2 regions of the Streptomyces sp. NPDC005963 genome follow, and region 1 is predicted to be linked to the other one. Evidence: riboswitches for the same ligand, from Rfam matches in the RefSeq annotation. Region 1 holds a riboswitch; the other holds the start of a gene.
What was found. A riboswitch is a leader RNA that binds a small molecule or an ion and turns the genes downstream of it on or off. The one in region 1 is predicted to bind cobalamin.
Positions count from the first base shown of each region.

Region 2: another riboswitch for cobalamin. It lies ahead of ABZ348_RS01985 ((2Fe-2S) ferredoxin domain-containing protein); the one in region 1 lies ahead of metE (5-methyltetrahydropteroyltriglutamate--homocysteine S-methyltransferase).

Region 1 covers NZ_JBEXVD010000014.1:54,953-59,139, reverse strand. The annotation lists gene metE (5-methyltetrahydropteroyltriglutamate--homocysteine S-methyltransferase) at 1-1,781, opposite strand, end outside; cobalamin riboswitch at 1,951-2,178, opposite strand; gene ABZ348_RS19810 (WGR domain-containing protein) at 2,364-3,803, shown strand; gene ABZ348_RS19805 (hypothetical protein) at 3,905-4,187, shown strand, end outside.
Region 2 covers NZ_JBEXVD010000001.1:476,984-481,170, reverse strand. The annotation lists gene ABZ348_RS02000 (IclR family transcriptional regulator) at 1-24, opposite strand, end outside; gene ABZ348_RS01995 (substrate-binding domain-containing protein) at 100-795, shown strand; gene ABZ348_RS01990 (dihydrofolate reductase family protein) at 1,102-1,686, opposite strand; cobalamin riboswitch at 1,941-2,065, shown strand; gene ABZ348_RS01985 ((2Fe-2S) ferredoxin domain-containing protein) at 2,126-2,515, shown strand; gene ABZ348_RS01980 (ABC transporter substrate-binding protein) at 2,573-3,559, shown strand; gene ABZ348_RS01975 (iron ABC transporter permease) at 3,664-4,187, shown strand, end outside.

The DNA of each region.
Region 1 (4,187 bases):
AGCGCCACCTGACGGGCCGTCTCCTGAAGCGGCTGGTCATCCCGCACGAACGACCAGGCCAACATGGTGACCGGCCCGGTGAGCATCCCCTTCACCGGACGCTCGGTCAGCGACTGGGCGTAGGCCGTCCACCGCACCGTCATGGGCTCGTCCCGCGAGACGTCCCCGGCGAGGATCGGCGGACGCACATACCGGGTGCCGTACGACTGCACCCAACCGTGTTGCGTTGCGACGTAGCCCGTCAGGTGCTCGGCGAAGAACTGCACCATGTCGTTGCGCTCGGGCTCCCCGTGGACGAGGACGTCGATCCCCGCCCGTTCCTGGAAGCCGATCACCTCGTGGATCTCCCGACGGATGCGCTCCTCGTACCCGTCGACGTCGATGCGCCCCGCGCGCAGGTCGGCCCGGGCGGTGCGCAACTCGTTCGTCTGGGGAAACGAGCCGATGGTGGTGGTGGGGAGCAGCGGCAGGCCCAACAGTTCGCGTTGTGCCACGGTGCGTTCTGCGTACGGTCGGGTCCGCCGGCTGTCGGTGTCGGTGACCGCCGCGGTGCGGGCGCGCACGGTCGGATTCCGGGCGACTGTAGATGCAGCCCGGGCCCGGAGGGCCTCTCGATTGGCCGAGAGCTCCACGGCGATGGCTTCCGTGCCCTCGGTGAGCCCCCAGGCCAAGGTGGCCAACTCGTTCGTCTTCTGCCGGGCGAACGCGAGCCAGGGGGCGATCCGCGGGTCGATCTCCTGCTCCGCGGCTGCATCGAGAGGGACGTGCAGCAACGAGCAGGAGGCCGCGACGTCGACGTGATCGGCAAGCCCCAGGAGCGTGCCCAGGGTCGCCAGCGACTTCTCCAGATCGTTGATCCAGACGTTGCGACCGTTGACGACTCCGGCGACCAGCCGCTTGCCGGACAACCCCCCGACGGCGGCGATGTCACGGAGGTTCTCGGCGGCGGACTCGGTGAAGTCGATCGCGAGACCCTCCACCGGCGACTTGGCCAGCACCGGCAGCGCCTCGCCGAGCCGGTCGAAGTAGGACGCGACGAGGAGTTTCGGTCGATCGGTGAGGGTGCCGAGCACCTGGTAGGCACGTGCGGCGGCGCTCAACTCGTCCCCGGTCCGGTCCTGCACCAGGGCCGGCTCGTCGAGCTGTACCCATGCGGCGCCCGCGGCCCGCAGATCGGCGAGCACATCCGCGTAGACCGGCAGCAGTTGTTCCAGCAGGGTCAGTGGGTCGAAGTCCTGCGCCACGCCCGGAGCGGCCTTGGCGAGCAACAGATAGGTGACCGGGCCGACCAGCACGGGCCGCGGCCGGTGCCCGAGGGTCAGTGCCTCCTGGACCTGGGTGACCTGGTGGGAGGAGTCGGCGGTGAAGACGGTGTCCGGAGCGAGTTCCGGCACCAGGTAGTGGTAGTTGGTGTCGAACCACTTGGTCATCTCCAGCGGCGCCACGTCCTGGGTGCCGCGGGCCATGGCGAAGTACCCGTCCAGCCGATGGGCGGCCACGGCCGTGCGGTGGCGTTCGGGCACGGCGCCGACCATGACGCTGGTGTCCAAAACGTGGTCGTAGTACGAGAAGTCCCCGGTGGGCACCTCATGGATGCCGGCGTCGACCAACTGCTGCCAGTGGGTGCGCCGCAGGTCCGCCGCCGTCCGGTGGAGGGCGTCAGCACTGACGCGACCCTTCCAGTAACCCTCGACGGCCTTCTTCAACTCCCGGCCCTGCCCCTGTCGGGGATAGCCGTACACGGTGGCCCGTGTTGCCGCGACTGCGGACTTCGATGTCACAGAACTCTCCTTCGCGAGCATGTCGTGCGACATGTCCCGATGATCGGAGAGGAAGCGTGCAGGGCTGGCCGACCGGTCCGATCACTGCGGGACGGGCCCGCGGGTGATCCGATCGATCCGCACGCCGACCCGCCCTCGAAGGTCACCGGAACTGCCGTCCGCGCACGATGGGCGTGCGCGGGCAACGGGCAGGTCTTCGGACTCGCGGGCGCGTACGCCACCCTGTCAAAGGGGCACACACCTACTGGCCGTCGCTTCCCAGGCCCGGATGGACCCAGTGCTCATGACGGCGGTCGTTCCCACTCACCGCTGCGGGGCAGTCCCGGATTCCCACCGGGTTCCCTCTTGCGACGCACCCATCTGGCGGACAGGGCGAACCAGTTGCCCCCTCAGACTAGAGGCACCGCACGTGTGCGGATACCGCTGTTCACATTCCGGAATGTGCGAGGGCTCGCCCCACCGCGCGTCCGTCGCCCGGCTCGGGCCGGCCGAGTGCGTCGTTGTCAGTGGTGCCCCTTACTGTCGTCAGCAGTGGGAACCGGCGGACCAGATCGCCGGTTCCACCCAGGGGAGGAGTCTGCTGTGTCTCGTACCACGACGTATCTGGAGCTGTCCCAGGACGGCGAAGGGGCGCACAAGTTCTACGAGGTGACCGTGGACGACACGGTCGTCTCCGTGCGCTACGGACGCATCGGTGCGCAGGGGCAGTCCCAGGTCTCCACGTTCCCCACGGTGGACAAGGCCCGGGCGGCGGCGGCCAAGAAGGTGGGCGAGAAGGTCCGCAAGGGGTATGCGCCCGCCGTCCAGGGCGAGCGGGCGGCCCGCGCTGTGACCCGCCGCCAGGTCACCTCGGCCCCCTCCACCGCCCGTTCGGTCGCCCCGGTGCTCTGGCGCTTCCGCACGGGGTCAGCTGCCTTCGGCATCCACATCGACGAAGAGCGCTGCTGGGTGGGCAACCAGTCGGGCGAGGTGTACACGGTCAGTCACAGCGGCGAGGTGCTCGCCAAGTACTCCCTTCCGGACGGTGTCAAGTGCCTGGTCGCCGACGACTTCTGGATCTATGCAGGCTGTGACAACGGCACGGTGTACGACCTGTCGTCCAAGGTTCCGTTCGGCGCCTACGACATCGCCGCCGACGTCGACATCTTCTGGCTGGACATCCGTGAGGGCGTGCTCAACGTCTCCGACGCGCGGGGCGGATTGAACGTGATCGACCACGAGGACGAGTACCAGTGGTCGCGCACGTCCTCCGGCCCCTACGGCTGGATGGTCCGTGCCGACGACCAGGGCGTCTACCACGGCCACGGCAAGGGCGTGACGGCCTACGCACCCCACGGCAACGGCGAACTGTGGCACACCCCGACAACCGGATCCGTCCTGTTCGGCTGGCAGGAACAGGACTCGGTGTACGCCGGCACCAGCCGCAACGTGGTCCAGCGGCTCTCCAAGAAGAACGGCGCGATCGAGGCGACCTATCGCTGCGATGCCTCCGTGTACTCCTGCGCCACGGCACCCGGTGGCACCTACGTCTTCGCCGGCGACTCCTCCTCGTCGGTGTACTGCTTCGACGCCGAGGGCAACCGGCTGTGGAAGCTGGGCACGGGAGGCGGTTCGGCGCTTTCCATGCAGTACCTCGACGGGCGCCTCTACATGGTCACCACCGATGGTTCCCTCGTCTGTGTCGACGCCACCGACGCGGCGATCGCAGCAGCACAACAGGGCACGGTTCCCGTCGCCCGGGACGTCAAGTCCGCCGAGGCCCTGCCCACCTACACCCCGGCGGCCTCGCCCACCGCGGTCGCCACGGTGACGGTGGCACCGGCCGGCGGCGTTGTGGTGCAGTGCATTCAGGAGTCGGGCCGCATGCGTGTGCACGTGGTCTCCGAAGGCTTCGACCCCTCGTGGAACGTGCAATTCCCCCGCGGCATCAGGGAAGCGGGTGCGCGCTACGTGGTGGACGCCCTGCATCCCGCATCCGGCGGCTTCTACCGGGTGCGCGGTGAGATACGCCGGTTGATCTGAGCCACGATGGGCGGCGGGCGGCTCCGCCCCTGCGTGCGCGCACCGACGGCGGGCTTCCAAGGACTGCGGTCACGGCAAGCGATTGACTGATAAACAGAGTCATGGAATCGACCTCGGTGACCGCTGCCGACGCCAGCCGTGTCTGGCCCGCCCTCCTCGACGCCCACAGGGCCTATCAGGCCGCGGTCTCGCCCGCCTACGACGAGGTCCTGTGGGAGGTGGCGCAGCGCGCCGAGGACACCGGAAGCCTGGGAAAGGTCGACATCGGAGCACTCGTCGCATGGAAGCGGCTGTCCGCCCGAACCCCGTGGATGGCCGAACTGATGGGACTGCCGGACGCCCAGATACGCTCGATCACCAAGAGGGGCATGGAGGCCGTCCGCG
Region 2 (4,187 bases), on a different contig from region 1:
CGCTGTGCTGTGGGTTGTGCTCACGTGGAAAGTCTCGCAGACCGGCGTTGAGCTGCTCGATCGCGCGCCGTACCATCTGCCCGACAGCAAGGAGGAGACGTGGAACAACAGATTTCTGGGCTGTCCTCGATGGCGACGCGGCCGGTGGTGACCGAGCTTTCCGAACGCATCCGACTCGACCACAGGATCCCGGTGCACTTCGCATCCGCGGGCGGGATCGAGATCGCCCGCAGGGTGCGCGGGGGCGCCGGGGCGGACCTGCTCGTGCTCGCCCATGCAGCGCTGGCCCAGTTGGAAGCGGAGGGTTTCCTCCTCGGCGGTACGGTCCGTCCGCTGTGGGTCTCCCAGGTCGTCGCCGCCGTGCCGAAGACAGCATCGGTTCCGTCATTGGAGTCGGAAGCCGACCTGCGGGCCGCCCTGCTGAGCGCGCAGAGGATCGCCTACTCCACCGGCCCCAGCGGCACGGCGCTCGTCGATCTGATCACCCGTCTGAACCTCACCGGAGTGCTCCATGACCGGCTCGTCCAAGCACCGCCGGGCGTTCCCGCGGGCAGTCTGCTGTCGTCGGGCCGGGCCGACCTGGCCTTCCAACAGCACAGCGAGCTGATGGACCTGCCGGACGTCGTCGTCATCGGACCGCTGCCGGGCGACACCGCGATCAGCTCGACGTTCAGCGGGGCCGTACTGGCCACCTCCGCCCAACCGGGCCTGGCCCGGGACGTCCTCGACTTCCTCGGCTCCGACGCGTCGACGAAGATCGCCCGCGCCAGAGGCATGCACTCGGCCGCGGGCTAGAAGATCGGTTAGCCGGGGCCGGCCCGATGACCGTGGACTGCGACGGCTGCCAGAGAGGTGCGGATGGCGTCGGTTCCGGGCATGGGTGCGCACTCCTTCAACAGCTTCGCGGCTGTGGTCGATACCGAGGTGGACACACTGGCCGGCGTTCATGGACACCATGACACGGGGGTCTGACAGAAGCTCAACAGAGAGACCGCTCCACGGGATTGAGCCCACACGGCTTCCTCTCAGGGCGTCGCCGCCCTCCCCATGGGAGCAGTGGGGCGAGCCGGGGGCGTGGAGGAGATCTGATGGGCAAGCACATCAGACGTGGGGAGTGGGCCGATAGACGAGTTCTTGGATGTGGCGGTCGAGCGTCCTGTGCTCGATCAGCTCAAGGTCGAAGTCGGCAGCCCCCTGGAAGACGGGGGCGGAACCCGTCTGACCGGTGATGACCGGGAAGATCGTCAGCTGTACGCGGTCGACCAGCCCGGAGGCCAGCAGCGCCCGGTTCATCGACAGGCTGCCGTGTGAGCGCAACGGTACCGCGGACTCCTCCTTGAGCCGGGCAACGACGTCGACGGCATCGCCGCGCACGACGTTCGCGCCCCCCGGCCAGTCGAGGGGTTCTACCAGCGTCGTCGACACCACCGTCATCGGCAGGCTCCGCATCCGCGTGACCCACGGGTCACCCCCACCGGAGCCCTCGGCGCCCGGGCCCAGCAGCTCCACGAACTCCCGGTAGGTGTTGGCCCCGAGGACCATCCGCTGCTCCGGGCCGTACTGGGCGAGGCGGTGGTCGAGGAGCTCGGGTCCCTGCTTGCCCCAGTAGCCGCCCCAGTCCCCACCGCTGTAGGACCCGAAGCCGTCCAGGCTGGAGAAGACGTCGAATGTGTAGGTGACCGTCATCGTGCTCTCCTTGAGTGCTGTTCGATGGGACTCGCTGGTACGGACCCGACTCCATGCCGAGACTCATCGCCGCGCACATCCTTCCCGGATCCACCACCTGATCCGGGAAGGATCAGGGGGCGGCGCGCCGTCGAGCAGTGGATTCCGCCACCCGGCGGGCGTCTTCGCCGTGTGACCTCCGCTTCAACTGCGGCCCAGGCATACGATCCGGCGGCGCGGTCTGTCATGATGACGCCGAAAGGCGACGGCGGATCGAGGAAACCGGTGTGAATCCGGTGCGGTCCCGCCACTGTGATCGGCGAGCGGACCCCGAACAGACCACTGCCCCTACGCGGGTGGGAAGGCCGGGGCGAGCCTTGACCCGAGAGCCAGGAGACTCACGCGGTCGCCTCCTCGACAGAACTGGGGCGGATCTCCCCAGAGGGGAGGGTGAGTCGGGATGCCCGAAGGGCAACGTTCCGGGACTCCGGTGCCGTGCCGGGTCGTCGTGTGCCGGGACTGCTGCTGCGGCAGCGCAAAGGTGACCGGTGTCGATCACGCGGCGCAGGTCGCCGTGCTGAGCCGGGACCTGCCGGTACGGATCTCCGAGTGTCTGGACGTCTGCGACCAGGCGAATGTGGTCGTCGTCCAGCCCTCCGCCGCGGGACGTGCCGCCGGTGCCCGTCCTGTCTGGCTCGGCCTCGTCAACGACTCAGCCGCGACCGACGACATCGTCGACTGGGTACGGGCGGGCGGCCCCGGAGTGGCCCCGCTGCCGGAGATCCTCGGTCTGTACGCCTTCGATCCGCCACGGCGGGTCCGTGGAGCGTCCTCCGCCGACCCTCGCTGAACCCTTCCAACCGACCGCGGCGCATCAGGCGTCCGCGGTGAGAGGACCGACCACATCATGGCAAGACGCTCCCTGTCCCTGCTGGCCGCTGCTGCCTTCCTGGTGGCGGGCTGCGGTGGCGGCACATCGACCGACCGGGACGATCCGGCCGCCTCGGGATCCGCAGCCGAGGGCTTCCCCGTCACCGTGACCAACTGCGGGGTGAAGACGACCTACGAGCGTCCGCCGCAGCGCGCGGTGACGCTGAACCAGCACGCAACGGAAGTGCTGCTGGCCCTCGGTCTGGAGAAGTCGATGGTGGGCACCGCCTATCTCGACGACAAGATCCTCCCCGAGTACCAGGAAGCCTACGAGGGGATCAAAGTGCTCTCGAAGGAGTACCCCTCCTTCGAGGTACTGCTCAACGCCGAACCGGACTTCGCCTACGCCGGGTTCGCGAGCACCTTCGACGAGAAGGAGGGCCGCAGCCGGGCCGCGCTCGCCAAAGCGGGCGTCGACTCCCACCTCAATGTGGAGGAGTGCCCGTCAGGGCCGGTGACGATGGCGATGATTGGCGAGGAACTCCGCGGCATCGGGAAGATATTCGGGGTTCCGGAGCGGGCGGAGCGCGAGGTCAAGAAGGCCGAAGCGACGCTCGGCACGGTCGACAAGAAGCTCGGCGCGGTCGATGCGCTCAAGGTGTTCGTGTACGACAGCGGCGACAAGACGGCGTTCACCGCGGGCGGTGCGGGCGTCGGCAACGAGATGATCAAGGAGGCGGGCGGGGTAAACGTCTTCGCCGATCTGGACAAGCAGTTCGGCGACGTCTCGTTCGAGCAGGTCGCCGAACGCGCCCCCGAGGTCGTCGTGATCTATGACTACGGGGACCAACCCCTGGCGGCCAAGAAGAAGTTCCTGTTGTCACACCCGGCGCTCCAGGACGTGCCCGCCATCAAGAACAAGCGGTTCGCCGTGCTCCCGTTGTCGTCGACCGTGCTCGGGGTGCGGGTACCGGCGGGCGTGGAGTCGCTGGCCCGTCAGCTGCACCCGGACCGTTTCCAGTGACGGGCGCCCCCCGGGCCTCGGGAAACGTTGTCCTCGACACCGTCGCCGAGGCTCCCGGGCCGGGCACCGCCGCGGCGGGCGGCCGGGGCCGGCCACCGTACGGGCTGGTGCTCGCCGTGCTGGCTGCCCTGGTGGTCCTCGCGGCGACCGCAGGGATCGCGGTCGGATCCATCAAGGTCCCGGCCGGGCAGGTCTGGGCGATCGTTCTGCACCACGTGCATCCTGGACTCGCCGAGGTCACCTGGACCCCGGTCCGCGAGACGATCGTGCTGGACGTACGGCTGCCCCGGGTGCTGCTGGCCGGGGTGGTCGGCGCGGGCCTCGCCGTCTCCGGCATGGCGCTCCAAGCGCTCGTCCGCAATCCGCTGGCCGATCCGATGCTGCTGGGAGTCTCATCGGGCGCATCGGTCGGCGCGGTGTCGGTACTGGTCCTCAACATCACCGTGTTCGGGTTTGTGACCCTGCCGGTGGCGGCCTTCGCCGGGGCACTCGCGGCGCTGGTCGCGGTGTACTTCCTGGCCAGGTCGGGCGGTCGGATGACCACGATCCGGCTGGTGCTGGCGGGGGTCGCGACGGCGGAGGTGCTCTCCGCGCTGGCGAGTTTCCTGATCGTCACCTCCAACGACCC